2 regions of the Oceanobacillus sp. FSL W8-0428 genome follow, and region 2 is predicted to be linked to the other one. Evidence: a T-box and tRNA genes for the amino acid it is inferred to sense, from the RefSeq annotation. Region 2 holds a T-box; the other holds one or more tRNA genes.
The links. A T-box is a leader RNA that pairs with one kind of tRNA and senses whether it is charged. The one in region 2 lies ahead of leuS (leucine--tRNA ligase), so its partner is inferred to be a tRNA-Leu.
Positions count from the first base shown of each region.

Region 1: it encodes a tRNA-Leu, which carries the amino acid that the T-box ahead of leuS (leucine--tRNA ligase) is inferred to sense. The anticodon was not compared.

Region 1 is NZ_JBBORB010000001.1:3,152,952-3,168,184, forward strand. Features, by position in the region: gene MKY30_RS14940 (potassium channel family protein) at 187-621, shown strand; gene bcp (thioredoxin-dependent thiol peroxidase) at 687-1,160, shown strand; gene MKY30_RS14950 (cob(I)yrinic acid a,c-diamide adenosyltransferase) at 1,188-1,745, shown strand; gene perR (peroxide-responsive transcriptional repressor PerR) at 1,844-2,269, shown strand; gene MKY30_RS14960 (DUF2614 family zinc ribbon-containing protein) at 2,551-2,922, opposite strand; gene MKY30_RS14965 (nucleotidyltransferase-like protein) at 3,169-4,050, shown strand; rRNA gene MKY30_RS14970 (16S ribosomal RNA) at 5,058-6,620, shown strand; rRNA gene MKY30_RS14975 (23S ribosomal RNA) at 6,875-9,791, shown strand; rRNA gene rrf (5S ribosomal RNA) at 9,922-10,037, shown strand; tRNA gene MKY30_RS14985 (tRNA-Asn) at 10,105-10,179, shown strand; tRNA gene MKY30_RS14990 (tRNA-Ser) at 10,183-10,274, shown strand; tRNA gene MKY30_RS14995 (tRNA-Glu) at 10,290-10,364, shown strand; tRNA gene MKY30_RS15000 (tRNA-Val) at 10,370-10,445, shown strand; tRNA gene MKY30_RS15005 (tRNA-Met) at 10,468-10,544, shown strand; tRNA gene MKY30_RS15010 (tRNA-Asp) at 10,549-10,625, shown strand; tRNA gene MKY30_RS15015 (tRNA-Phe) at 10,649-10,721, shown strand; tRNA gene MKY30_RS15020 (tRNA-Tyr) at 10,738-10,822, shown strand; tRNA gene MKY30_RS15025 (tRNA-Trp) at 10,838-10,911, shown strand; tRNA gene MKY30_RS15030 (tRNA-His) at 10,917-10,989, shown strand; tRNA gene MKY30_RS15035 (tRNA-Gln) at 11,026-11,100, shown strand; tRNA gene MKY30_RS15040 (tRNA-Gly) at 11,106-11,180, shown strand; tRNA gene MKY30_RS15045 (tRNA-Cys) at 11,189-11,262, shown strand; tRNA gene MKY30_RS15050 (tRNA-Leu) at 11,270-11,353, shown strand; gene MKY30_RS15055 (ISL3 family transposase) at 11,610-12,815, shown strand; gene MKY30_RS15060 (SDR family oxidoreductase) at 12,999-13,655, shown strand; gene MKY30_RS15065 (AAA family ATPase) at 14,014-14,532, shown strand; gene MKY30_RS15070 (GNAT family N-acetyltransferase) at 14,608-15,233, shown strand, end outside.
Region 2 is NZ_JBBORB010000001.1:4,722,925-4,738,157, forward strand. Features, by position in the region: gene MKY30_RS22735 (putative polysaccharide biosynthesis protein) at 1-340, opposite strand, end outside; gene MKY30_RS22740 (BaiN/RdsA family NAD(P)/FAD-dependent oxidoreductase) at 561-1,829, shown strand; gene MKY30_RS22745 (hypothetical protein) at 1,946-2,140, shown strand; gene MKY30_RS22750 (dicarboxylate/amino acid:cation symporter) at 2,363-3,532, shown strand; rRNA gene rrf (5S ribosomal RNA) at 4,008-4,123, opposite strand; rRNA gene MKY30_RS22760 (23S ribosomal RNA) at 4,262-7,182, opposite strand; rRNA gene MKY30_RS22765 (16S ribosomal RNA) at 7,437-8,999, opposite strand; gene MKY30_RS22770 (rhodanese-like domain-containing protein) at 9,516-9,824, opposite strand; gene MKY30_RS22775 (hypothetical protein) at 9,946-10,704, shown strand; gene leuS (leucine--tRNA ligase) at 10,808-13,222, opposite strand; T-box leader at 13,333-13,554, opposite strand; gene MKY30_RS22785 (class I SAM-dependent methyltransferase) at 13,917-14,483, shown strand; gene MKY30_RS22790 (hypothetical protein) at 14,505-14,894, opposite strand.

The sequences.
Region 1 (15,233 bases), 1.6 Mb from region 2:
TCCGCATATACATTAGATAGTGAAGAGTGACTGTTTAAAGATGTAGTGATCTGAACCTGGATTTTGAACCGTTTAAATTTTATCTCTTCTGGTGTCTGGAGCTTGCTAATCGTATGCCGTATTAACCTTTATGCTTGTCACTAGCAGCTGTTCCATAGAAAAGATTATTTGGAAGGAGCAAAAGAAATGGGTATCCCTTGGATATTCTTTATCCTGATTATGGTTTTAATCGGTAAAAGCATCTATGATTTTATTCAATATAAATCAATTCATTCACGTATACAAATGAAGGAAGGGCATTTCTCTTTAGAAATTTTTATAGCAATGCTTGTTGTTTATTGCATTACAATGGTCGGTTATGGTCTGATTTATTTCATTTTATCCTTTCAAGGGATTGTCATCGTTGAGCATGGAGAATTAAGAGAGGTAACCATATGGGGATCAGTTATCCATTCCATCTATTTTAGCGGTGTAACAATATTGACCCTTGGCTATGGAGATCTGGCTCCAGTCGGCATTGGAAGAATTATTGCTATTTCCGAAGCTTTGATTGGGTACATTCTGCCTGCTGCTTTTGTATTAAAGGTTGTACAAATCAGCAGCCGTGACAGTGATAAATGAATCTAATTCTGTAATATGCTATATTTAAGAGAGAAAAGGGACTCATTTATAATTGGAGGGATTAGATGCCAATCGAATTAGGAACAAAAGTAAATGATTTTACATTACCAAATCAGGATGGCGAAAAAGTAAGCTTATCTAATTTTAAAGGAAAGTACGTTGTTTTATATTTTTATCCAAAGGATATGACCCCGGGGTGCACCACGGAAGCATGTGATTTCAGAGATAATCATGAAAGCTTTGAAGAGTTGGACGCAGTAATAGTCGGCATTAGTCCGGATCCGGAAGCTCGTCATCAAAAATTTATTGATAAGCATGATTTGCCGTTTACTTTACTTTCAGATGAAGATCACCAGGTGGCCGATCAATTTGGAGTATGGAAGCTGAAGAAAAATTTTGGAAAAGAATATTACGGTATTGAACGTTCTACATTTATTCTTGATAAAGAAGGAAACCTTGTCAAAGAGTATCGAAAGGTTCGAGTGAAAGATCATGTACTGGATGCTTTAAACTATTTAAAAGAAAATAGTGCAGATTAAGTATTTCGGGATTGGAGATGGAATAACATGCGAATCTATACAAGATCTGGAGATAAAGGACAAACATCGCTGGTTTACGGACAACGTGTACCGAAAAATCATTTAAGAGTAGAAGCGTACGGGACCTGTGATGAAGTGAATTCTAGCATTGGACTGGCAGCAAGTTATATAGAAGAAACAAGCTGGGACGGTAAGCATGCATTTCTTGACCAGTTACAACGTGTACAGACAATTCTTTTTCATGTTGGTGCAGAATTATCTACGCCAAAAGATAAAGAAGTTTATTGGAAGCTTGAGCAGAAACATATTGATGAGATGGAAAAACAAATTGATGAATGGGATAAATCACTTGAACCGTTGAAGAATTTTATTCTTCCATCAGGCCATCGGGCAGCAAGTGCGTTACATCATGCTCGCACAGTGGCCAGACGGGCAGAACGTTTAACAGTAGGACTGGAAGATGAAGTAGAGAATAAGCTTGTTTTCGGTTATTTGAACCGGTTATCGGATTATTTATTTGTTGCTGCCAGATATGTAAATCAGCAATTAGGTGGAGAAGAAAAGCAACTCCACACTGATGTTTGATTTACGTGAATTAATTGACATTATGAACACAGGGCGATAAACTAATTATAAGAATTATAATCTAATAATTTTATTAATTGGGAAGAGAGGTGTTTAGGGTGTCTGAAGATAAATTACGGCAAGCAATTGATACATTAAAACAGTCAGGCGTCCGCATTACACCACAACGACACGCCGTACTGGAGTATTTGCTTAATTCAATGGTTCACCCGACTGCGGATGATATATATAAAGCACTTGAAGGAAAGTTTCCAAATATGAGTGTTGCAACAGTATATAATAATTTGCGTGTATTAAAAGATATTGGACTGGTCAGAGAGCTCACTTATGGAGATTCCTCAAGCAGATTTGATTGTAATACATCAGATCATTATCATATCATTTGTAATCAGTGTGGAAAGATTGTTGATTTTCATTATCCTTCATTAGATGAAGTAGAATCACTTGCAGAGCAGGTCACAGGTTTTGATGTCAGTCATCATCGCCTGGAAGTTTATGGTACATGCAATGCCTGCAAGGAGTAGCATGCGGCAAAATAAGAGATTTTAAATATGTAAAAAAATGACTGGAGATAGTATTTATTAAGGCTCGTGTACTATCTCCAGTCATTTTTTGTTTTATGGCAGAAATTCTAGATTTTAGGCAGCTCTTCCGCGAACTAAAATTTAAATATATTGCATATAAGTATAGCATAAAATAGTTCAGGCTTACGAAAGAACAAGTTAATACAAGCTTTCAAATTATCATCAAAAAAGCACCATACTTAAGTGAGAATTTATTTTCACAAAGGCATGGTGCTTTTTAATTATTTATTTTCTTCACGGAATTTGCGATTATTATACCGTTCATCGAATTCCTTACCTTCTAAATTCTTATCTAATGTCAGCGGCTCTTTGCAATGCATGCAGGCATCTACCCGGCCTAGCATTTTTGTAGGCTTTTCACAGTTTGGACATATAACAGGAACTGCTCTTAAGGACAAGGTGCCAATCCATATGTATACAACACAGCTAAGTACAATCATCAGTACACCTAACACAAAAAGGATAAGCATTAACCATTCAATACGACGAGCCATAATTCCACCATACATTATTAAGATACCAGCGAACACAAGGATTAAGGCAAAGGTACGGATTTTATTTATTTTACTTGAGTAAGTTATTTGTTGTGCCATTTAAATCCCCCTTAAGATACAAATTTAGTATATCATAGAATATTAGAAGAATGAATATTAAAGAAAACTTCACAAGCCAAGCCGTAAAATGACATCGGATTGGTTACTTGTACTGAGGAACTGCCAGTATTACGATTACTATCCTTCAGTAAAATTTTATACTTTCCTATAGTTCAAAAAAGGGTTTTTAAAAGTATATATAGAATTATGTTTAATTAGAGGGAAAACAGGGAGGCAACTGTTATCATGGAGAATTTTCAAAGAATGATTTATCAAGAGCATGCAAGTAATCCAAATACATTAGGCATACTTGTTGTGGAGAAAACTCAATTTGACCGTCCAATTACGGATGAATTTGATAGTATTTTATTGATTATTGTTGAAAATCAAGAAGTGGATTGGTTTGTAAAACATTATGAGGTGAATGGACAAACGGTAGCTATGCATATTGTAACGAGATCGATTCTGATGGATTGGATTGACACAAGTGGTTACAGGCGTGCAGCAGAATGGGTTATCTATGGAAGAAAAGTTTATGACAGAAATGAGTTTATAAAGGGATTAAAAGATGAACTTCAATCGTTCCCGGAGGACAAACGTACACTCAGAAAGATAATTGATTTCGGAAAACTGTTGAAAAACTTTAGTGAAGGAAAAGCGTTATATGAATCAAAGGAGGTTATGGATTCTTATAGTAAAATTTTAAATGCCCTGCACTATTTAGCGAGGTTATCTGTTGTTGATCAAGGCTATTATCCAGAAGTAACTGTGTGGAATCAGGTAAAGAGTATTGATTTAGAAGTGTACAAACTATATGAAAAATTGATGGACAGCACAGAAAATTTAGAAAAGAGAATTGAATTAATGCTGATTGCAATGGATTTTGTTATGTTGAATAAAGCAGAGTCCGCCGCAGCACATCTGCTAAATTTATTAAGCAAAGAAGATGATTATTGCTCATATGCTTCTATTAAAGCTTTACCGGAGATAGAACACTATACCTTAGATTTACATGCAATTGTATCTTATTTAGAAGAAAAGGATATTATTGATATGAAACTGGTTCCTACTAAAAATCCGGATGTATTTCAGAGAATGTACAAGGTGAAAGAACTAGAGGAAGTATGATAATGGTATCTGAAACAGAAGTTTTCGGTGAGAAAACTAATTACTTATCCTGCAATTTTTATGAAGTTGTGGAATAAGTAATTTTTGGTTTCTGTTTCTTGATTATATCATTATGGCTGTAGCAGGTTTCAATTATTACTTATAGAAGATTATTTTAGAGAGAAAACTAAATTTAGCAAATCATATATACAGTAGAGAACTTTATTTCTCCTTTTGGAGGAGAGAATAACTGGAACTGTATTAAATGAAGTCTCGTTTTATGACAGGTATAGAGAAATGTATTTTTAGAATAGCAGCAAATACTTTGCAATAATAATATGTGAAAAGGATTGGACTTTGATTTATATCGGACCTGTATTTTTTACTGTACATAATGAAACTTCAAATATATCTGTAATTAATTAAAAAACTGACGTATATTATTTTATTTGAATTAATAAGGGGGACATTTAAGCCTTTGTATAAACTTTTTAACATGAGATTGGATATTTAAAATAGAAATAAACTTTTTTATGCATGTGTCTTAAGGGAATGACCGCATGTGAAAGAAAGAAAATCAAAATGCGTATTAAATGTGATTAATGCTTTTAGAAGGGGATACTCTATATTTGTATATGAAATACATAAGCTTAAGAAAAGGTGATATATCAATGTTTTATATTGTTATATTACTTTTGCCTAAGGTACTGTTTCAAGGCGAACCCTGATGGATCCGAAATTTGCTTTTAATAAATTTTAAAATAATCGTTGACTTTCTATTTTTAGCATGGTAAAGTTAATCTCGTTGCTGATTCGAGCAAGCGCTCAGTTAATAAAATATAAAAAAAGAAGTTGACAACAAACTTGAAATTATGTTATATTAATAAAGTCGCTGATTGAAGCGAAGCAATAAGAAATTGCTCTTTGAAAACTGAACAAAACAACCAGTACGAAAGAAGAAAAACACCTCGTTTTTCTTGAATATTTAAGTCAGAAGTTGACTTCTGAAAGCTAAAGAAACAAACACTTTTATGGAGAGTTTGATCTTGGCTCAGGACGAACGCTGGCGGCGTGCCTAATACATGCAAGTCGAGCGCGGGAAGCGGACAGAACTCTTCGGAGGGACGTTCGTGGAACGAGCGGCGGACGGGTGAGTAACACGTAGGCAACCTGCCTGTAAGACTGGGATAACTCGCGGAAACGCGAGCTAATACCGGATAATACTTATCATCTCCTGATGGTAAGTTGAAAGGCGGCTTTTGCTGTCACTTACAGATGGGCCTGCGGCGCATTAGCTAGTTGGTGAGGTAATGGCTCACCAAGGCGACGATGCGTAGCCGACCTGAGAGGGTGATCGGCCACACTGGGACTGAGACACGGCCCAGACTCCTACGGGAGGCAGCAGTAGGGAATCTTCCGCAATGGACGAAAGTCTGACGGAGCAACGCCGCGTGAGTGATGAAGGTTTTCGGATCGTAAAACTCTGTTGTCGGGGAAGAACAAGTATGATAGTAACTGATCGTACCTTGACGGTACCCGACCAGAAAGCCACGGCTAACTACGTGCCAGCAGCCGCGGTAATACGTAGGTGGCAAGCGTTGTCCGGAATTATTGGGCGTAAAGCGCTCGCAGGCGGTTCTTTAAGTCTGATGTGAAATCTTGCGGCTCAACCGTAAACGTGCATTGGAAACTGGAGGACTTGAGTGCAGAAGAGGAGAGTGGAATTCCACGTGTAGCGGTGAAATGCGTAGAGATGTGGAGGAACACCAGTGGCGAAGGCGACTCTCTGGTCTGTAACTGACGCTGAGGAGCGAAAGCGTGGGGAGCGAACAGGATTAGATACCCTGGTAGTCCACGCCGTAAACGATGAGTGCTAGGTGTTAGGGGGTTTCCGCCCCTTAGTGCTGAAGTTAACGCATTAAGCACTCCGCCTGGGGAGTACGGCCGCAAGGCTGAAACTCAAAAGAATTGACGGGGACCCGCACAAGCGGTGGAGCATGTGGTTTAATTCGAAGCAACGCGAAGAACCTTACCAGGTCTTGACATCCTTTGACCGCTCTGGAGACAGAGTTTTCCCTTCGGGGACAAAGTGACAGGTGGTGCATGGTTGTCGTCAGCTCGTGTCGTGAGATGTTGGGTTAAGTCCCGCAACGAGCGCAACCCTTGATCTTAGTTGCCAGCATTTAGTTGGGCACTCTAAGGTGACTGCCGGTGACAAACCGGAGGAAGGTGGGGATGACGTCAAATCATCATGCCCCTTATGACCTGGGCTACACACGTGCTACAATGGACGGAACAAAGGGAAGCAAGCCCGCGAGGTCAAGCAAATCCCATAAAACCGTTCTCAGTTCGGATTGTAGGCTGCAACTCGCCTACATGAAGCCGGAATCGCTAGTAATCGCGGATCAGCATGCCGCGGTGAATACGTTCCCGGGTCTTGTACACACCGCCCGTCACACCACGAGAGTTCGTAACACCCGAAGTCGGTGAGGTAACCTTTTTGGAGCCAGCCGCCGAAGGTGGGACGAATGATTGGGGTGAAGTCGTAACAAGGTAGCCGTATCGGAAGGTGCGGCTGGATCACCTCCTTTCTAAGGATATATAACGGAATTTTGTACTTGGTTGTTTGGTTCAGTTTTGAGAGAGCAATCTCTCAAGGAACTTCTGTTAAAACCGTCACGTCCATGTGACAACACAGAAGTCACCACATCCGTGTGGAAGCTTGTACCTTGAAAACTAAATAAGAGTAACAACGACATCAAACTTTAGAAATAAGGCAAAAAAAGCTATTGATATAGCAACACAACTGATTACGAAGTAATCAGCAAACTTATTCCAAAACTTTAGTTAAGTGAATAAGGGCGCACGGTGGATGCCTTGGCACTAGGAGCCGATGAAGGACGGGACTAACACCGATATGCCTCGGGGAGTTGTAAGTAAACTTTGATCCGGGGATTTCCGAATGGGGGAACCCACTGTTCGTAATGGGACAGGACATCTATCTGAATACATAGGGTAGATGAGGCAGACCCGGGGAACTGAAACATCTCAGTACCTGGAGGAAGAGAAAGAAAAATCGATTTCCTGAGTAGCGGCGAGCGAAACGGAAAGAGCCCAAACCAAGAAGCTTGCTTCTTGGGGTTGTAGGACACTCCATTGGAGTTACAAAGAAATTCTTTAAACGAATCGACTTGGAAAGGTCAGCCGAAGAAGGTAACAGCCCTGTAGTTGAAAAGGAATTTCCTCCGGAGTGTATCCTGAGTACGGCGGAACACGTGGAATTCCGTCGGAATCCGGGAGGACCATCTCCCAAGGCTAAATACTACCTAGTGACCGATAGTGAACCAGTACCGTGAGGGAAAGGTGAAAAGCACCCCGGAAGGGGAGTGAAATAGAACCTGAAACCGTGTGCCTACAAGTAGTCGGAGCCCGTTAATGGGTGACGGCGTACCTTTTGTAGAATGGACCGGCGAGTTACGATTGTATGCAAGGTTAAGTGGAAGACACGGAGCCGTAGCGAAAGCGAGTCTGAATAGGGCGAATGAGTATGCGGTCGTAGACCCGAAACCGTGTGATCTACCCATGTCCAGGGTGAAGGTCAGGTAACACTGACTGGAGGCCCGAACCCACGTATGTTGAAAAATGCGGGGATGAGGTGTGGGTAGCGGTGAAATTCCAATCGAACACGGAGATAGCTGGTTCTCTCCGAAATAGCTTTAGGGCTAGCCTCAAGATCGTGAGTACTGGAGGTAGAGCACTGATTGGACTAGGGGCCCCTACCGGGTTACCGAATTCAGTCAAACTCCGAATGCCAGTTACTTCAACTTGGGAGTCAGACTATGGGTGATAAGGTTCATAGTCGAAAGGGAAACAGCCCAGACCGCCAGCTAAGGTCCCAAAGTATACGTTAAGTGGAAAAGGATGTGGCGTTGCACAGACAACCAGGATGTTGGCTTAGAAGCAGCCATCATTGAAAGAGTGCGTAATAGCTCACTGGTCGAGTGACGCTGCGCCGAAAATGTACCGGGGCTAAACGTATCACCGAAGCTGCGGATTGTTCTTACGAACAATGGTAGGAGAGCGTTCAAAGTGCAGAGAAGTCAGACCGTGAGGACTGGTGGAGCGCTTTGAAGTGAGAATGCCGGTATGAGTAGCGAAAAAAGAGTGAGAATCTCTTTCACCGAATGCCTAAGGTTTCCTGAGGAAGGCTCGTCCTCTCAGGGTTAGTCGGGACCTAAGCCGAGGCCGACAGGCGTAGGCGATGGACAACAGGTTGATATTCCTGTACCACCTCATGATTGTTTGAACAATGGGGGGACGCAGGAGGATAAGGAGTGCGCACTGATGGATGTGCGTCCAAGCATGCGAGGAAGTCAGATAGGCAAATCCGTCTGACAAATTTCTGAGCTGTGACGGGGAGGGAAATATAGTACCGAAGTTCCTGATTTCACACTGCCAAGAAAAGCCTCTAGTTAGATCATAGGTGCCCGTACCGCAAACCGACACAGGTAGGCGAGGAGAGAATCCTAAGGTGAGCGGGAGAACTCTCGTTAAGGAACTCGGCAAAATGACCCCGTAACTTCGGGAGAAGGGGTGCTCACTTGTGAGTGAGCCGCAGTGAATAGGCCCAAGCGACTGTTTAGCAAAAACACAGGTCTCTGCGAAGCCGAAAGGCGAAGTATAGGGGCTGACACCTGCCCGGTGCTGGAAGGTTAAGGGGAAGAGTTAGCGTAAGCGAAGCTTTGAACCGAAGCCCCAGTAAACGGCGGCCGTAACTATAACGGTCCTAAGGTAGCGAAATTCCTTGTCGGGTAAGTTCCGACCCGCACGAAAGGTGCAACGACTTGGGCACTGTCTCAACGAGAGACCCGGTGAAATTATACTATGCGTGAAGATGCGCATTACCCGCGACAGGACGGAAAGACCCCGTGGAGCTTTACTGTAGCCTGATATGGAATGTTTGTGCAGTTTGTACAGGATAGGTGGGAGCCTTTGAAGCGTGAGCGCCAGCTTACGTGGAGGCACCCGTGGGATACCACCCTAACTGTATGACCATTCTAACCCAGGACCGTAATCCGGTTCGGAGACAGTGTCAGGCGGGCAGTTTGACTGGGGCGGTCGCCTCCTAAAAGGTAACGGAGGCGCCCAAAGGTTCCCTCAGAATGGTTGGAAATCATTCGTAGAGTGTAAAGGCAGAAGGGAGCTTGACTGCGAGACCTACAAGTCGAGCAGGGACGAAAGTCGGGCTTAGTGATCCGGTGGTTCCGCATGGAAGGGCCATCGCTCAACGGATAAAAGCTACCCCGGGGATAACAGGCTTATCTCCCCCAAGAGTTCACATCGACGGGGAGGTTTGGCACCTCGATGTCGGCTCATCGCATCCTGGGGCTGTAGTCGGTCCCAAGGGTTGGGCTGTTCGCCCATTAAAGCGGTACGCGAGCTGGGTTCAGAACGTCGTGAGACAGTTCGGTCCCTATCCGTCGTGGGCGTTGGAAGTTTGAGAGGAGCTGTCCTTAGTACGAGAGGACCGGGATGGACACACCGCTGGTGTACCAGTTGTTCCGCCAGGAGCATAGCTGGGTAGCTACGTGTGGAAAGGATAAGTGCTGAAAGCATCTAAGCATGAAGCCCCCCTCAAGATGAAACTTCCCATCACTTCAAGTGAGTAAAATCCCTCAGAGACGATGAGGTTGATAGGTCCGAGGTGGAAGCGTGGCGACACGTGCAGCTGACGGATACTAATCGATTGAGGACTTATCTAAGTTTTTTGATGTCACGTTACTCTTATTTAGTTTTCAGGGTGCAAAATTATACATATTTTTTAAAATTAGTACTTGATTTTTTCTCAAAAACGATTATAATATTGATTGTTACTGATTTTTAAAATCCTTGTCTGGTAACGATAGCGAAGAGGTCACACCTGTTCCCATGCCGAACACAGAAGTTAAGTTCTTCAGCGCCAATGGTAGTTGGGGGCTTCCCCCTGCAAGAGTAGGACGTCGCCAGGCAAGAGTATTCTCTTATTAAGTCCTTAAGGACAAGCGAATTACTTCTTTATTTAATATTATGGATTATTCCACAGTAGCTCAGTGGTAGAGCAATCGGCTGTTAACCGATCGGTCGTAGGTTCGAATCCTACCTGTGGAGCCATATGGAGAGCTGTCCGAGAGGCCGAAGGAGCACGATTGGAAATCGTGTAAGCCGCTACCGCGGCTTCGAGGGTTCGAATCCCTCGCTCTCCGCCATTAAAACTTTTACATGGCCCGTTGGTCAAGCGGTTAAGACACCGCCCTTTCACGGCGGTAACACGGGTTCGAATCCCGTACGGGTCACCAATAATGGAGGATTAGCTCAGCTGGGAGAGCACCTGCCTTACAAGCAGGGGGTCGCAGGTTCGAGCCCTGCATCCTCCACCATGTAAGACTTATAAATTCATATCGCGGGGTGGAGCAGTCTGGCAGCTCGTTGGGCTCATAACCCAAAGGTCGCAGGTTCAAATCCTGCCCCCGCAACCAAAATGGTCCGGTAGTTCAGTTGGTTAGAATGCCTGCCTGTCACGCAGGAGGTCGCGGGTTCGAGTCCCGTCCGGACCGCCATTAAAAGATTTAAAACAGTATATGGCTTGGTAGCTCAGTCGGTAGAGCAGAGGACTGAAAATCCTTGTGTCGGCGGTTCGATTCCGTCCCGAGCCACCTTTTTAATCTTCGTGGAGGGGTAGCGAAGTGGCTAAACGCGGCGGACTGTAAATCCGCTCCCTCAGGGTTCGGCAGTTCGAATCTGCCCCCCTCCACCATTTATAAAATTTCATAGGGGTATAGTTTAATGGTAAAACGAAGGTCTCCAAAACCTTTGATGTGGGTTCAATTCCTACTACCCCTGCCAATATGGCGGTCGTGGCGAAGTGGTTAACGCACCGGATTGTGGCTCCGGCACACGTGGGTTCGATCCCCACCGGTCGCCCTTTTTTATTTAATACATAAATTAATATTTAATCATTGGGCCATAGCCAAGCGGTAAGGCATCGGGTTTTGATCCCGTGTACCCTAGGTTCGAATCCTAGTGGCCCAGCCATTTTCGCGGAAGTAGTTCAGTGGTAGAACATCACCTTGCCAAGGTGGGGGTCGCGGGTTCGAATCCCGTCTTCCGCTCCAGAAGAAATGGCGGTATAGCCAAGTGGTAAGGCAGAGGTCTGCAAAACCTTTATCACCGGTTCAAATCCGGTTACCGCCTCCAAAAACGTGCCGGTGTGGCGGAATTGGCAGACGCGCGGGACTCAAAATCCCGTGTCCTCTGGGACGTGTCGGTTCGACCCCGACCACCGGTATTAGCAGGTCGATTTAGGATGATTTTAGAAATCATCAATATGCTTATGAATGTTGATATAACAACGTTCATAAGCATTTTTTATTTTATAGGAGTAACATATAAAAACATAGGTTTTTAAACTTACAGGCTCTATACTGAATGTGGTGGTGCCCTCCGTTCCATCGCCAGATGGAACGGAGACAAAAAAATACACTCTATTTCCTCTCTCTGGTAACCTTGAGTTGTCGAGACAAAAGGAATGGGAGAGGAAAAGAGTGCATCATCATTTTATCACAGAGTTGTTAGGAATTAAAGATACGCATGTAGATGTGTGGGATATCAGAGAAGAAGAAAGTTATTTTATTGCAGAATTATTCACGAAACAGCGTATGCAGAAATGTCCTTTTTGCCGTAAAAGAACCAAGCGGATACATGGCTATCGTTGGCAAAGCATTCAAGGACCAGCGTTTACAACCAAGGAAGTTCATCTTTCCCTGCGAAAACGACGTTATATTTGCACGTCGTGTCATCACACATTTTATGAGCGTCTACAAATGATTCATCGGTATCAACGTTGTATGGCGAGTGTGCAAACGACAGCGATGATGCATGCAGCGGTGAGTTCCTTTCGTACAGCGGCGCTAGTAACCGGAGTAACAGTGAATCGTGTCTTACGGTGGTTTGATCAGAAGGAGTTAACTACCAGCAAAGTGTTGCCGCGAGTCATTGCGATCGATGAGTTTAAAGGTGACGCGGATGGAGAGAGGTTTCAATTGAATGTGGTCGATGTGGAGAACCGAAGAATTATCGATATCTTGCCAAATCGAAAAGTGGAAACCATTGAAGCGTACTTAAAGTCCTGTGATACAGGTAAAGTAGAAATGGTAGTAATGGATTTATCTCAAGCGTTTAAACAAGCAATTCGAAAAGCACTGGGAAATCCTCTGATTATCGCTGACCGTTTTCACTTTATGCGTCAGGCCTATTGGGCTCTAGATGAGGTCCGCCGTGAAGTTCAAAAGGAGCTGCCCAAGAAAGATCGAATTCGAATGAAACGTTCCAAAAAACTTCTGTGGAAATCATGGACAACCTGTTCAGATGATCAGAAGAAGAAAGTCGAGCAATTATTAAGGATAGATCCCCGCTTAAAGGAAGCTTATGGTTTAAAGCATGAATTGGATACGTGGTTTAAGGAAAGTGATGCGCACAACGCAACTGCTGGATTAGAAGCGTGCCTGGAGAAGTTGAATGCATCCGCGTTAGAGGGATTTCATCGTGTCGCACGTACATTTAAAAGATGGCAACAAGAAATTCTGCATTCTTTTATGTATCCCTTTAATAATGGCTACATAGAAGGCGTTAATAATACGATTAAAGTATTAAAAAGATTATCTTATGGGATTAAACAGTTTGATCGAATGAGAAAGAAAATTCTATGGCAACAAGAGGTAAAGCTTGTCTTAAAGCAAGCTTATAAATAAAGAGGTGGAGGAATGATATTCCACCACCACATTTGACATAGAACCAACTTACAACACATTTGCAACACAAGTCTTAACTGGATATAAGCCATACAGATATCAGAGCTTTATTCTACTCAAACCAATTATTTAACATCTCTCCTTGGAACCTTTACAATAAAAAGAATAACTCAAAATGAAAGGATGAGGGTATTGAATATCTTAGTAGTAGGAGCAAATGGACAAATAGGGAAGCACCTGGTCAAGTTGATTCAGGAAAATGGAGATCAGGCACGTGCGCTTATCCGTAAGGAAGAACAAGCGGCTTATTTCAAGGAATTAGGAGCTGAAACAGCCATTGTAAACTTAGAGGATGAAATAGACGCGATTGCCAACGCGACAGAAGGTGTTGATGCGGTAGTATTCACAGCTGGATCCGGCCCTAAAACAGGAAAGGATAAAACCCTGATGATTGACTTAGACGCTGCTGTAAAAACCATTCAGGCCGCGGAAAAAGCGAACGTCAAGCGCTTTATCATGATTAGTTCGTTTGATACCAGCCGTGAAGCTATTCAAGCTGCGCCTGAGTCATTTGCACCCTATGTCGTAGCGAAACATTATGCAGACGAGTGGCTATTAAACACTGATTTAGACTACACCATCATCCATCCAGGTATGTTAACGAATAATCCTGGTACGAATCGGGTAAATCTTGGAGCCAGCGTGGAACGGGGAGAAGTACCACGAGAGGATATCGCTAAAGTAATTTATGCCAGCTTGAAAAATGACATAACCATTGGTAAAAGATTCCGGGCAGTAGGTGGACAAACACCTGTTGAAGAAGCAATACAGTCGGTATAATTATTAAAAATCGGGCAGACGCATGCCCGATTTTTTATGGGAGAAAATGGCCTTAAATAAGATATTTATGTAGAATACAGACAGTTTTTTATGAGCGTATAAACTTCAGACAGGAGGCATCCTTGCAAAATGAATAGAGCTTTTCAGTCATTGATGAGTTTAAGTAATCCTTCTCTTTATTTGAAACTGTACTTTTTCATCCCCAAATTGTTGTAATTTCAGAAATTTACAATTAAAGTATAAAATAGTATGGTAGTATGTGATTACAAGGTTGCTATATAAATAGAATTATTCAGCAGCCGTAAAAAAAGATTAGTTATTTACATAGTAAAGCTGCTGAATAGTTTGAGGTGGATAAATGAATCAAAAGTTTCCCGGGAAAATACATATTATAGGATCAATTGGAAGTGGAAAAACGACTTTGGCCAGGAAGCTTTCCGCTCAACTGCAAGTTTTTTATTATGAATTGGATAATGTTGTTTGGAAAAGATTTGATACAGGAGATATTAAAAGGACTCCGGAAGAAAGAGATGAATATCTGAAGAATATCGTTAATTCTGACAGTTGGATTATTGAAGGAGTCCATCATAAATGGATTGCTTCGAGTTTTCAAAATGCTGATGTTATTCTGTTTATAGATACTAAGCTATCAATAAGGAAATTTAGAATCATCAAAAGGTTTATTAGGCAGAAATTGGGCTTAGAAACAGCAAATTATAAGCCAACATTAAAGATTCTAAAAGATTTATATAAATATAATACTGCTTTTGAATATCATACTAAGCCAGAAATCTTGAATATGTTAAGACCTTATGAACATAAATTAATTTATGTTAAAAGTGACATTGAAATTATAAATTATTTTAAAAACAGCTGATATAATCTCCAGTAAGTAATTACTTGGTTTGTAAAAATATATTGTAGAACTAATAAGTAAGCGGGGGAATGTGTTATGCAAAGCAAATACATAATTAGAAACTATCAATCTGAGGATAAACCAGCTGCAATACAATTATATAAAAATTTGATTGAACACCATTCGGACATTATTTATTGGCAGCCTGGTCCAGAAAGTAATTGGAAGAATGTATATTGTGTTTTTTATAAGGATTTAATGATTGCTAAAGGGCAGTTAGAAGCGATTAATATTGTCTCGACAGACCATTCAGCCAATGCAAGTCATTTATTATTCTTTAATATAAAATTGCACTCTAATTGGGAAGATGATAATGAATTGAGGAATCTTCTTTATAAAAAAGTTCTCGAAGGAGCAAAATTATTGAAAAAGAAGCTTCCAGCTCAGTTTCCTGTGAAATTTTGTGTCGGAAATTTTGCATCAGAAGCAAAAGAAAATGCTTATTTGGAATCCAGAGGCTTTGACCATTTTAAAAGTCTGTATTGGATGCGCTGTAAATTGAACAACCTGATTCCGCAATCAGCTTTAAAAATACCAGACATTTCCGTAAAGCATTGGGATATGGGAACAAGAGTGGAAGAATTAGCATATTTGCAGGCAGAGCAGGGAATTTGGCCGGATGAGCCTACCAATTTAGAAAAATTACCTGCGTATAAAAGTAA
Region 2 (15,233 bases):
TAATCTGGTGTGCCCCTATCCAATCTGCTGATAAAAACAAAATAAGGAATGCAATAACACCAGTAACAAGCATTAGTGCGCTGCCGGCCCGAAACATTCGCATTCCAATTTGATAATCGCCTAAAGCATTATATTTAGACACAAATTTCGATACAGCTGCAGGGATTCCAACAGTGGATAAACTGATAAAAATACTGTAAGGTGTATACGCATATCCAAATAGCGCATTACCTGTAGTACCCACAATCGCAAAAAACGGTATAACAAAAATCATTCCTAAAAACCTGGACAGGAACGATGCACCGGATAACAGCATTGTTCCTCGTAGCATATTTGACATTGTAACTTTTTCACCTACAATTAGATTAATAAAATAGATTGCTTTATTTTAGCACTTCCTATTAATTTTAGCATACTTTTTGTCTGCTTTCTTTGATTTAAATTGCTAAAAATCGACAAATCCAATAAAAGCTCTTTATTATTACGTATAAATTATATATATTGTACATTTTTTTAGAAAATGCTACGATACGCATGGAAAAGAAAGGAATGGGAAAACTTTGAATTATGATGTTGTTGTTATAGGCGGAGGGCCCTCCGGATTAATGGCTGCAATTTCAGCAGCTGAACATGGTGCAAAAACACTGCTTATTGACAAAGGTAAAAAGCTTGGTAAGAAATTAGCCATCTCCGGAGGCGGACGTTGTAATGTAACTAACCGTTTACCACAGGAGGAAGTGATAAAACATATTCCTGGTAATGGCAAATTTTTGTACAGTGCTTTTTCCATATTTAATAATTATGATATTATTGATTACTTTGAAGGTCTCGGAATTGCTTTAAAGGAAGAAGATCATGGCAGAATGTTTCCGGAATCAAATAAAGCAATGGATGTTGTGAATGCACTTATCCATCAATTGAAAGAGCAGGGTGTTACGGTGAAAATGAATACAAAAGTAGCAGCTATAGAATACGGTGAGGATATACATACTGTACATCTTGAAGAAGAAGCCCCTGTTAAATCTGCAGCTATTGTTATTGCTGCCGGTGGAAAAGCCGTGCCTCATACTGGTTCTACAGGAGATGCCTATCCATGGGCGAAGACTGCCGGGCATACTGTAACCACACTATACCCTACAGAAGTGGCGCTCACCTCAAATGAAGCATTTATTAAGCAAAAGAAGCTCCAGGGGCTATCCTTAAGAAATATTGGTTTAAGTGTCTTAAATAAACGTGGAAAACCAATCATAACACATCAAATGGATATGATTTTCACCCACTTTGGTATTTCCGGGCCAGCCGTATTACGCTGTTCCCAATTTGTTGTCAAAGAGCTTATGCGTGGCAGAAATGCGGTAGAAATGCATCTTGATATTTTACCAGAAATAACAGAAAATGATTTATCTAAGCAAATAAAGGATATCCTATCAGAAAATCCAAAAAAAGCTTTTAAAAATGCAGTCAAAGGACTGGTTCCTGAGCGTCTTCTTGATTATTTAATGGAAAAGCATAACATTGGAGCAGAGCAAAAATGCGCCAACATTTCTAAAAACACTACGCTTGAATTTGTGAAAAATATTAAGAACTTTTCCTTCCAAGTACATGGCAGTCTTCCTTTGGAAAAGGCCTTTGTTACTGGCGGCGGTATTTCTATTAAAGAAATTGTTCCAAACACAATGAAATCAAAAATGATGGATGGACTATATTTCTGCGGAGAAATTTTAGATATACATGGCTATACTGGAGGATATAATATTACCTCTGCCCTCGTTACCGGCAGAATTGCCGGGATGAATGCAGCTCTCGACACAAAAGCAGATGTTAATTAATTACTTTCATAATTTATCTTTCTGCGGAAATAATAAGCTTGTCTGAACTGGCCTTCTGCTTATTGGCCAGCGGCTAATGACTGTCTTTTTCACACTTGTTGAAGGGAAGGATTAGTATGGAAAAAAACTCAATTTGGCTTCCATTGGTTGCCTCTGTTGGTATCGGCGCAGCTACATTTTATTCTATGACCAATCAGCAGCAAAATGTAGGTCAGGCATTGCAGCAGGCAGCACCTTTTTTCAGCTCTAAACAAAAATCAGGTTCGAAGAAAGAAGATCCTGAAACGTTAGGACCATTTGGAATGAGTTAATTCTCAGACGGAGAAGTATCCTTAGTGATACTTCTTTTTTTATAGTGAGACAGGAAGAATTTATCAGGTATGTCAATTCCAAAGCTATTAGAAGCGTACAAAATTATTTTCTCTGTCAATATTATACTTATATGAATGTAATATATGCCTAGCTAACATTTTAAAATTGAGTTATACTATGGGACGTCAAATTTTATAAGCAAACCAGATTGGAGAGTTTTTATGCAACGCTTTGGTTTATTGTTACGAATTATTATTGCCATTGCTTTTGGTATTGTTATCGGATTAATTGCAAACGATTGGCTTATTCGATTATTCGCCACCTTCAATGATATATTCGGCGGATTTTTAAGCCTCATCATCCCGCTTATCATCATTGGTTTTATTGCTCCTGGCATTGGAAACATGGGAAAAGGTGCTGGAAAATTATTATCCGTTACTGCTCTGTTGGCTTATGTATCAACTATTCTTGCCGGTATTGTTGCATTTATAGCAGCAAGTAATCTTTATCCAGCTATTTTAAGCGGCCAGTCATTAACGATGTTTAATGATCCTAATAACGCACTGCTGAAGGGTTTTTTAGATTTTGAATTACATCCTCCTTTTGAAGTCATTACAGCACTCATTCTTGCATTTGTTTTAGGAATTGGAATGGCGGCATTAAAAAACAATGCATTATTAAATGTTTTTAATGATTTTCGTTCCATCGTGGAATTAGTTATCAGTAAAACAATTATCCCTTTACTACCGATCCATATTTTTGGGATTTTTGCCAATATGACCCATGCCGGTCAAGTTGCTTCAATTATAAAAGTATTTGCTGTTGTATTTGTAATGATTATTCTATTACATATTTTATACTTGACTCTTCAGTACTCTGTTGCTGGAGCATTGAGTAAACAGAATCCTTTGGCTATGTTAAAAACCATGTTGCCTGCTTATTTTACAGCACTTGGAACACAGTCCTCTGCTGCTACAATTCCAGTTTCATTAGAGCAAGCAAAGAAATTAAAAATAAAAGATAATATTGCTGATTTTACGATCCCTTTACTTGCTAATATACATTTATCTGGAAGTACGATTACTCTGTTAAGCTGTGCAACTGCTGTTTTGTTTTTACAAGGGGAATCGATTACATTTGGAACTGTTTTTCCTTTCTTACTGGTATTAGGAGTTACTATGATTGCAGCTCCCGGAGTTCCAGGCGGAGCCGTTATGGCGTCTATTGGTCTGCTTGAATCCATGTTAGGCTTTGACCCAACTATGGTATCATTAATGATTGCACTATATCTCGCCCAAGATAGTTTAGGTACCGCTTGTAATGTTACTGGAGACGGCGCAATTGCAAGTATGACCGATTCCATTAACAACCGTTGGAGCATCTCTAAATAATAAGCAAGGACAAATAAATCCCTTTTTGATAAAATGTTCTTTTCATTTATCAAAAAGGGATTTTTTATTAATATTAAAAGTAGTCGAAACATATAAGATTCTAGAAAAGATATGATACAAAAATTTTTAAACAAATCTATACATTAATCTACTTTTTCAATCAATATGTTATTTTGAGCCGATTCAATAAATATTTTCATTAATACTTGGCTAATTCTCAGTTTCCTATAGTTCTCATCAATTAATATTGCTAACATTCCTCTATGTTCAAGGCTCTTTTTCAAAGTTAATAACTCCTAAAGTTTTCATTTCAGCGTTATTTAATTATATAATCTCCTTCCCTGAAAGGAATAGAATGCATTTTTATCTGTTGACGAATGGAGAACGCCTCTACATTCCGCATAGAATCCATGTTTCATAAGTTTCTAAACGAAAAAAGAGTTAAGCATTAGTATGCTTAACTCTTTTTCATTGTGCCTGGCAACGTCCTACTCTCGCAGGGGGAAGCCCCCAACTACCATTGGCGCTGAAGAACTTAACTTCTGTGTTCGGCATGGGAACAGGTGTGACCTCTTCGCTATCGCCACCAGACAATACAATATGTAACTTGAAGATGTTTCCTTAAAAACAAGGACAAGTTATATTATATGCACTTCAGAATAAAAATGCAACACTTTTTTTAAATTTGCACCCTGAAAACTAAATAAGAGTAACGTGACATCAAAAAACTTAGATAAGTCCTCAATCGATTAGTATCCGTCAGCTGCACGTGTCGCCACGCTTCCACCTCGGACCTATCAACCTCATCGTCTCTGAGGGATTTTACTCACTTGAAGTGATGGGAAGTTTCATCTTGAGGGGGGCTTCATGCTTAGATGCTTTCAGCACTTATCCTTTCCACACGTAGCTACCCAGCTATGCTCCTGGCGGAACAACTGGTACACCAGCGGTGTGTCCATCCCGGTCCTCTCGTACTAAGGACAGCTCCTCTCAAACTTCCAACGCCCACGACGGATAGGGACCGAACTGTCTCACGACGTTCTGAACCCAGCTCGCGTACCGCTTTAATGGGCGAACAGCCCAACCCTTGGGACCGACTACAGCCCCAGGATGCGATGAGCCGACATCGAGGTGCCAAACCTCCCCGTCGATGTGAACTCTTGGGGGAGATAAGCCTGTTATCCCCGGGGTAGCTTTTATCCGTTGAGCGATGGCCCTTCCATGCGGAACCACCGGATCACTAAGCCCGACTTTCGTCCCTGCTCGACTTGTAGGTCTCGCAGTCAAGCTCCCTTCTGCCTTTACACTCTACGAATGATTTCCAACCATTCTGAGGGAACCTTTGGGCGCCTCCGTTACCTTTTAGGAGGCGACCGCCCCAGTCAAACTGCCCGCCTGACACTGTCTCCGAACCGGATTACGGTCCTGGGTTAGAATGGTCATACAGTTAGGGTGGTATCCCACGGGTGCCTCCACGTAAGCTGGCGCTCACGCTTCAAAGGCTCCCACCTATCCTGTACAAACTGCACAAACATTCCATATCAGGCTACAGTAAAGCTCCACGGGGTCTTTCCGTCCTGTCGCGGGTAATGCGCATCTTCACGCATAGTATAATTTCACCGGGTCTCTCGTTGAGACAGTGCCCAAGTCGTTGCACCTTTCGTGCGGGTCGGAACTTACCCGACAAGGAATTTCGCTACCTTAGGACCGTTATAGTTACGGCCGCCGTTTACTGGGGCTTCGGTTCAAAGCTTCGCTCCGAAGAGCTAACTCTTCCCCTTAACCTTCCAGCACCGGGCAGGTGTCAGCCCCTATACTTCGCCTTTCGGCTTCGCAGAGACCTGTGTTTTTGCTAAACAGTCGCTTGGGCCTATTCACTGCGGCTCACTCACAAGTGAGCACCCCTTCTCCCGAAGTTACGGGGTCATTTTGCCGAGTTCCTTAACGAGAGTTCTCCCGCTCACCTTAGGATTCTCTCCTCGCCTACCTGTGTCGGTTTGCGGTACGGGCACCTATGATCTAACTAGAGGCTTTTCTTGGCAGTGTGAAATCAGGAACTTCGGTACTATATTTCCCTCCCCGTCACAGCTCAGAAATTTGTCAGACGGATTTGCCTATCTGACTTCCTCGCATGCTTGGACGCACATCCATCAGTGCGCACTCCTTATCCTCCTGCGTCCCCCCATTGTTCAAACAATCATGAGGTGGTACAGGAATATCAACCTGTTGTCCATCGCCTACGCCTGTCGGCCTCGGCTTAGGTCCCGACTAACCCTGAGAGGACGAGCCTTCCTCAGGAAACCTTAGGCATTCGGTGAAAGAGATTCTCACTCTTTTTTCGCTACTCATACCGGCATTCTCACTTCAAAGCGCTCCACCAGTCCTCACGGTCTGACTTCTCTGCACTTTGAACGCTCTCCTACCATTGTTCGTAAGAACAATCCGCAGCTTCGGTGATACGTTTAGCCCCGGTACATTTTCGGCGCAGCGTCACTCGACCAGTGAGCTATTACGCACTCTTTCAATGATGGCTGCTTCTAAGCCAACATCCTGGTTGTCTGTGCAACGCCACATCCTTTTCCACTTAACGTATACTTTGGGACCTTAGCTGGCGGTCTGGGCTGTTTCCCTTTCGACTATGAACCTTATCACCCATAGTCTGACTCCCAAGTTGAAGTAACTGGCATTCGGAGTTTGACTGAATTCGGTAACCCGGTAGGGGCCCCTAGTCCAATCAGTGCTCTACCTCCAGTACTCACGATCTTGAGGCTAGCCCTAAAGCTATTTCGGAGAGAACCAGCTATCTCCGTGTTCGATTGGAATTTCACCGCTACCCACACCTCATCCCCGCATTTTTCAACATACGTGGGTTCGGGCCTCCAGTCAGTGTTACCTGACCTTCACCCTGGACATGGGTAGATCACACGGTTTCGGGTCTACGACCGCATACTCATTCGCCCTATTCAGACTCGCTTTCGCTACGGCTCCGTGTCTTCCACTTAACCTTGCATACAATCGTAACTCGCCGGTCCATTCTACAAAAGGTACGCCGTCACCCATTAACGGGCTCCGACTACTTGTAGGCACACGGTTTCAGGTTCTATTTCACTCCCCTTCCGGGGTGCTTTTCACCTTTCCCTCACGGTACTGGTTCACTATCGGTCACTAGGTAGTATTTAGCCTTGGGAGATGGTCCTCCCGGATTCCGACGGAATTCCACGTGTTCCGCCGTACTCAGGATACACTCCGGAGGAAATTCCTTTTCAACTACAGGGCTGTTACCTTCTTCGGCTGACCTTTCCAAGTCGATTCGTTTAAAGAATTTCTTTGTAACTCCAATGGAGTGTCCTACAACCCCAAGAAGCAAGCTTCTTGGTTTGGGCTCTTTCCGTTTCGCTCGCCGCTACTCAGGAAATCGATTTTTCTTTCTCTTCCTCCAGGTACTGAGATGTTTCAGTTCCCCGGGTCTGCCTCATCTACCCTATGTATTCAGATAGATGTCCTGTCCCATTACGAACAGTGGGTTCCCCCATTCGGAAATCCCCGGATCAAAGTTTACTTACAACTCCCCGAGGCATATCGGTGTTAGTCCCGTCCTTCATCGGCTCCTAGTGCCAAGGCATCCACCGTGCGCCCTTATTCACTTAACTAAAGTTTTGGAATAAGTTTGCTGATTACTTCGTAATCAGTTGTGTTGCTATATCAATAGCTTTTTTTGCCTTATTTCTAAAGTTTGATGTCGTTGTTACTCTTATTTAGTTTTCAAGGTACAAGCTTCCACACGGATGTGGTGACTTCTGTGTTGTCACATGGACGTGACGGTTTTAACAGAAGTTCCTTGAGAGATTGCTCTCTCAAAACTGAACCAAACAACCAAGTACAAAATTCCGTTATATATCCTTAGAAAGGAGGTGATCCAGCCGCACCTTCCGATACGGCTACCTTGTTACGACTTCACCCCAATCATTCGTCCCACCTTCGGCGGCTGGCTCCAAAAAGGTTACCTCACCGACTTCGGGTGTTACGAACTCTCGTGGTGTGACGGGCGGTGTGTACAAGACCCGGGAACGTATTCACCGCGGCATGCTGATCCGCGATTACTAGCGATTCCGGCTTCATGTAGGCGAGTTGCAGCCTACAATCCGAACTGAGAACGGTTTTATGGGATTTGCTTGACCTCGCGGGCTTGCTTCCCTTTGTTCCGTCCATTGTAGCACGTGTGTAGCCCAGGTCATAAGGGGCATGATGATTTGACGTCATCCCCACCTTCCTCCGGTTTGTCACCGGCAGTCACCTTAGAGTGCCCAACTAAATGCTGGCAACTAAGATCAAGGGTTGCGCTCGTTGCGGGACTTAACCCAACATCTCACGACACGAGCTGACGACAACCATGCACCACCTGTCACTTTGTCCCCGAAGGGAAAACTCTGTCTCCAGAGCGGTCAAAGGATGTCAAGACCTGGTAAGGTTCTTCGCGTTGCTTCGAATTAAACCACATGCTCCACCGCTTGTGCGGGTCCCCGTCAATTCTTTTGAGTTTCAGCCTTGCGGCCGTACTCCCCAGGCGGAGTGCTTAATGCGTTAACTTCAGCACTAAGGGGCGGAAACCCCCTAACACCTAGCACTCATCGTTTACGGCGTGGACTACCAGGGTATCTAATCCTGTTCGCTCCCCACGCTTTCGCTCCTCAGCGTCAGTTACAGACCAGAGAGTCGCCTTCGCCACTGGTGTTCCTCCACATCTCTACGCATTTCACCGCTACACGTGGAATTCCACTCTCCTCTTCTGCACTCAAGTCCTCCAGTTTCCAATGCACGTTTACGGTTGAGCCGCAAGATTTCACATCAGACTTAAAGAACCGCCTGCGAGCGCTTTACGCCCAATAATTCCGGACAACGCTTGCCACCTACGTATTACCGCGGCTGCTGGCACGTAGTTAGCCGTGGCTTTCTGGTCGGGTACCGTCAAGGTACGATCAGTTACTATCATACTTGTTCTTCCCCGACAACAGAGTTTTACGATCCGAAAACCTTCATCACTCACGCGGCGTTGCTCCGTCAGACTTTCGTCCATTGCGGAAGATTCCCTACTGCTGCCTCCCGTAGGAGTCTGGGCCGTGTCTCAGTCCCAGTGTGGCCGATCACCCTCTCAGGTCGGCTACGCATCGTCGCCTTGGTGAGCCATTACCTCACCAACTAGCTAATGCGCCGCAGGCCCATCTGTAAGTGACAGCAAAAGCCGCCTTTCAACTTACCATCAGGAGATGATAAGTATTATCCGGTATTAGCTCGCGTTTCCGCGAGTTATCCCAGTCTTACAGGCAGGTTGCCTACGTGTTACTCACCCGTCCGCCGCTCGTTCCACGAACGTCCCTCCGAAGAGTTCTGTCCGCTTCCCGCGCTCGACTTGCATGTATTAGGCACGCCGCCAGCGTTCGTCCTGAGCCAAGATCAAACTCTCCATAAAAGTGTTTGTTTCTTTAGCTTTCAGAAGTCAACTTCTGACTTAAATATTCAAGAAAAACGAGGTGTTTTTCTTCTTTCGTACTGGTTGTTTTGTTCAGTTTTCAAAGAGCAATTTCTTTGTCGCTTTAAAAAAGCGACCAAATAAATATATCATATATCCAATATCTCGTCAACAACTTTTTATTGAAATCTTTTAAAAAGTATCAACTGAACATTGGATTTTTATTATAGCATTATCGACAAATTAAGTCAACACATGCCCGGTAACTTTCTTCTCGTTAAAACAAACTGCATTTCCTGTCCTTTTTTATACTTCTTCCTCTATAAAAATACATATAATATACTCACATTTTGTAAGTACCTTCTGTAAACAGAATGCAGAGCTACAATAACTCTCTTTACTTTAATAAAGAATGTCTTCCTGCATTCAAATTTATTCCGCAGGTTTTTCACTTCCCTGCGGAACATTTTCTTTGGCTAATTATATATAGGCCAACGTTTATGATGAGCTTAGTTATTATTTAATAATAACTTCTCCTTGCCAATTTAACATTCCGCCGCTCATATTCCTCACCTTGAATCCCTGTTCTTGTAAAAAAGCAGCTGCATTATAGCTTCTTCGTCCAGAACGGCAAATCATAATATATTCTTTTTCCTTATCTAAGTCTGCATAGACATCTGTTATATCACCTAAAGGAATGTGAAGTGCATTTTCAATGATTCCTTGTGCTACTTCTTCATCTTCTCTAACATCAATAAGCTGAATATTATCATTCTCTTTTATAGCTTCTACTTCCTCCGGGGAAAGCTCTTTAATATCTTCCATTTTCTCTCATCTCCTTTTATTACATTCTTCTTTATCATATTAAATGGATAGTGAATAGGATTCAACTCGTTTGATTAAACTAAAGCAAAACTTAATCTCTTTAGAAATAGAAGGTGACATAATGGTTTATATCAGTTTATTGTTTTTAACTCTATTTTTTGCTCCGGCAGAAGCGACTCCAAATGACGGAATACTTATCCATACTTACGAAGAGGATGTTACAGGTGATGGAGAAGTAGAACTGTTAGAGTTAAAAGGGAAATTATTTGCTGAAGACGGTGTTTATTATCAAGATATTTGGGTCGATATTTCAAGCCATTCTTCTGATAAAACATGGCGGATTAACTATGGCGGAGGTTATGATCCGGAATTACAATTTGCCGATTTAACACATAATGGCGTAACAGATATTCTTTATCAGAGTCCAACTGGTGGAAGCGGTGGACTGTATACTTCTCAACTGAATCAATGGGAAAAAGATAATTTTATTGAGCTTCCTCTTCCTGTAGAACAACCGGTGAAAGGAGAATTTATGAATGATTTTAAAGTATCCGTTCAGTTACTGCCAAAAGAACCCCCTATCATTTTAGATGTCTCCGGGCAGAAAGAAGAATATATTCGTTTGAAATTATACAATGATCAGGGTCAGCTTTTGGAACCGACAACGCTGATGATTGATCCGGTTGCATTTTTTGAAGTAATTGATTTAGAAGATAAAAATGAGGCAGGCTTAAAAAGTTATCAGCAAATCAGCGGGGCTTATCATGCAGACCGAATTGGAACTGTTGAATCAATTTGGGTTTACGATAAGGACAAGTGGATATTGCTAAAAACTGCTTTACAAACGGACCTCCCTCATATAGATGACTCTGCCAGCTAAAAAATTCATTTTTTCCGTTAAAAAACCGGACTAATCATGTTCTCACGGTAGAACGTTGATTATAGTCCGGTTTCTTATAATATACATTTATTTAATAAAGGTATTAATTAGCTACAACATTAACAAGTTTATCTGGAACAACAATTACTTTCCGGATTGTTTTTCCTTCCAACCACTTTTGAACGCTGTCTTCACTTAATGCCATTTTTTCAAGATCATCTTTTGCAGTACCTACTGGAACGCTTAGTTTTGCACGAACTTTCCCCATTACCTGCAGAACTACCTCAACCTCATCTTCAACAAGCTTCGATTCATCATAAGCAGGCCAGCCGGCATAACTAATAGATTCTTCGTTGCCAAGCTTTTGCCAAATCTCTTCACACATATGTGGTGCAACCGGAGAAAGAAGCTTCACAAACCCTTCTGCATAATTTTTGGGAATCGAATCTGCTTTATAGCATTCATTAACAAATACCATCATTTGAGAAATTCCTGTATTAAAGTGAAGGTTCTCAAAGTCTTCTGTTACCTTCTTCACCGTTTCATGATAAACCTTATCCAGCTCTGTTGCGGCATCATCTGTAATTTTATCTGTTAACGAGTTATCGTCATTAATATACAGTCTCCAGACACGGTCCAGGAAACGGCGGGAGCCGTCTAAACCATTTGTTGACCAGGCAACAGATGCATCTAATGGTCCCATGAACATTTCATACAACCTTAATGTATCTGCACCATGAGAAGTAATTATATCATCCGGATTAACTACATTCCCCTTTGATTTACTCATCTTCTCATTACCTTCTCCAAGAATCATCCCTTGGTTAAACAATTTCTGGAAAGGTTCTTTTGTAGAGACAACGCCGATATCATAAAGGAATTTATGCCAAAAACGTGCATATAGAAGGTGAAGTACAGCATGTTCTGCACCACCGATATAAATATCAATCGGAAGCCATTCTTCCAATGCTTTGGGATCAGCAAGCTGTTCTTTATTATGCGGATCAACATAACGAAGGAAGTACCAGCAGCTGCCCGCCCATTGCGGCATTGTATTTGTTTCTCTTCTGCCCTTCATCCCCGTTTCGGAATCTACTACATTCACCCATTCTTCATTCGTAGCAAGTGGAGATTCGCCAGTTCCTGATGGTTTAATCTCTGTCATTTCAGGAAGTTCCAGAGGAAGTTCCTCATCCGGCACTGCTGTCATACTGCCATCTTCCCAATGAATAATTGGAATAGGTTCACCCCAATAACGCTGTCTAGCGAAAAGCCAATCACGCAAACGATACGTAATTTTCTTTGTACCTTTTTCATTTTTCTCCAGCCAATCAATCATTTTTGAAATAGCTTCGTCTTTACTCAGACCATCCAAGAACTCTGAATTTACGTGAGAGCCATCTCCGGTATAAGCTTCTTCTTCTATATTTCCACCAGCAACAACCTCTTTAATTGGAAGTTCAAAAACTTTGGCAAATTCATAATCACGCTCATCATGTGCAGGTACAGCCATAATTGCTCCACTGCCATAACTCATCAATACATAATCTGCTACCCATATCGGCATTTTCTCACCGTTAACAGGATTTACAGCATAGGCACCAGTAAATACACCTGTTTTATCTTTAGCAAGGTCTGTACGCTCTAAATCAGATTTTGTTTGTACTTCATGCAAATAATTTTCCACAGCTTCTTTTTGGTCAGCCGTTGTAATCTTTTTAATAAATGGATGTTCAGGAGCCATTACTGCATATGTTGCTCCGAATAATGTATCTGGACGTGTCGTAAATACAGTAAAGGTTTCATCATGCCCTTCAATAGAAAATGTTACCTCAGCACCTTCTGAACGCCCGATCCAGTTACGTTGCATTTCTTTCAGGCTTTCCGGCCAATCCAGATCTTCCAAATCAGAAAGCAGGCGATCTGCATACGCAGTTATTTTAAGCATCCACTGTTTCATCGGTTTACGGACTACCGGATGCCCTCCTCGTTCACTTTTACCGTCAATTACTTCTTCATTTGCAAGGACGGTTCCAAGAGCCGGACACCAGTTTACAGCCACTTCATCCATATAAGCAAGATCATTTTCATAAAGCTTTTTGAAAATCCATTGTGTCCATTTGTAATAATCAGGATCTGTTGTATTAACTTCTCTATCCCAATCATAGGAAAAACCTAACTCTTTAATCTGTCTCTTAAAGGTTTGAATATTCGCTTCTGTAAACTCCTTAGGACTGTTTCCAGTATCAATTGCATATTGTTCAGCCGGAAGCCCGAATGCATCCCAGCCCATCGGGTGCATGACTTCATAACCCTGCATTCTTTTCATTCTGGCTAAAATATCTGTAGCTGTATATCCTTCCGGGTGTCCAACGTGTAACCCTTGACCGGACGGATAAGGAAACATATCAAGTGCATAAAATTTTTCTTTATTGGAAAATGTATTTGTTTTGAATGTTTTATTTTCATCCCAATATTTTTGCCATTTTTTCTCGATTTCCAAATGTTGAAAGCTCATTGTAATCCTTCCTTTCTTTCATGACTGTTGCATCGTTCAATCACACACGACACTGGTATCTATAACCTAACACCCCTAAAATTAGGTATAAAAAAAGCCACTCATCCCTATGAAGGGACGAGAAGCTGTGATTATTCCCGCGGTACCACCCAAATTAGCGCATCAGCGCTCGCTTGACATCAGTAACGTTGATGAAACGACAGTAACTACTTTATTTTCATTACTGCAAACTAAAAAGGTGAGTTCATATGTTTACCAGTAGCAGTTTTCACCACCCACTGCTTCTCTGGAACTGATACAACCTATTACTGATCCTTTTTCACTGTCTTTAATTTTATGATATTGGAATTATAATGAAATAAACATACCATGTCAAGTTGATAAAAATTTATCTTACCTTTAGTATACACAATTTTATGTATTTGGAAACAGTATATTGAAGAAATTTGGATAAACTTATTTATTTTTCCTTATATAACTAATAAGCATGAACCTGCTTTACTTTGTTATAATAAAAAGAAAACTTCATCATTTAAGACCGAACCAAGTTGGAGCGTTACTGAATGCTTGGTTTCCGCTTAAAATTTTTGCTTTCTTTCCATTTTGGGAGCAGAGGTCATATAGTCAACTACACTGTGATAAATGATGATATTTTGAACACTTGAGTCAGAAAAGTACATAAGGAGACAGCTACATGCTATTAAATATTTTAACCTACGCACATACCCTATTAAGAGAAAGTCTTAAAGAAGGAGATATAGCAATTGATGCCACTTGTGGAAACGGTCATGATACATTGTTTTTAAGTCAGACAGTTGGATCTGCAGGCAAAGTTTATGGATTCGATATTCAAGAGCAGGCTATTCAAAAAACGCAAGAAAAGCTTCAAGAAAATAACTGTCATAATGTATCTTTAATTCAAGACAGCCATGAAAAGATTCCTGAATATATTAAAGAAAACATTTTCGGCGGAGCTATTTTCAACCTTGGTTATTTACCAAAAAGTGATAAATCTATTATTACAAAGCCCCATTCTACTCTTGCAGCTATAGAAGCTATATTGGAAAAGCTAAAAACAAAAGGTCTGATTATCTTAGTTATATATTACGGACACGCCGGCGGATTGGAAGAAAAAGAAGCTGTTCTTTCTTACACTTCGCAATTAAATCAAAAAGAGTATCAAGTACTCCAATACAAATTTATTAATCAACAAAATCAGGCTCCATTTTTAATCGCTATCGAAAAAAAGAAACGCTCCTGAATCAGGCGTTTCTTTTGATTATTAAGCAATCCCTAAAAATAATAATCGGAAGAATAAATTTAAGAAATGTCCGGTTGTCATGATAATAAATATAATAAGTGCAATCATGAGAACGCGGCTCCGCAGTGTTTTATATTTCTTCGGATAGGGAATCCAAATATAAGCCGATACAATCATCAGTGGAACTGAATACAAGTACCCGAATACGTAAACCCATTGTTGCAGTGCAGAAATATCGAATAGTTCAGAGTTCTGCAGACTGTTTAACTCCGTAATATACCCAATTGCAAAAATGATCGTTAACAAAATAATATAACTGTACGTTGTTACGCGCAGCCATTTTTGTTCATCACTAATCAGTATATAAACACCAATAAAAAATAAAATTCCTATGACAATTTGAATTAACATGAAAGTACAACCCCATTTTTTACCGATAAATCAGTTTTCTTCCTGACAGGCCAAAAATTCATTTTCAAAGAAATACTTTTACTTTAAAAGTTCACCTGTTTGAATAATATTTTAATCATTGATAGATTAGACCGATTTATACAATTACTTGTCCCAGTAATAACTGAAACAACTGCCGGTTTCCCCATCTCCAAGATTACGAATGGAATAAACCAAGATAGCATTTATCTATTTATTTATCACTATCGTTATGTAACCAGCTTATTTATTCTACCATAAAAATATTCGTATCTGTAGAGGTTATACAGAAATAAATATACATTCAAACTTATTATTCAT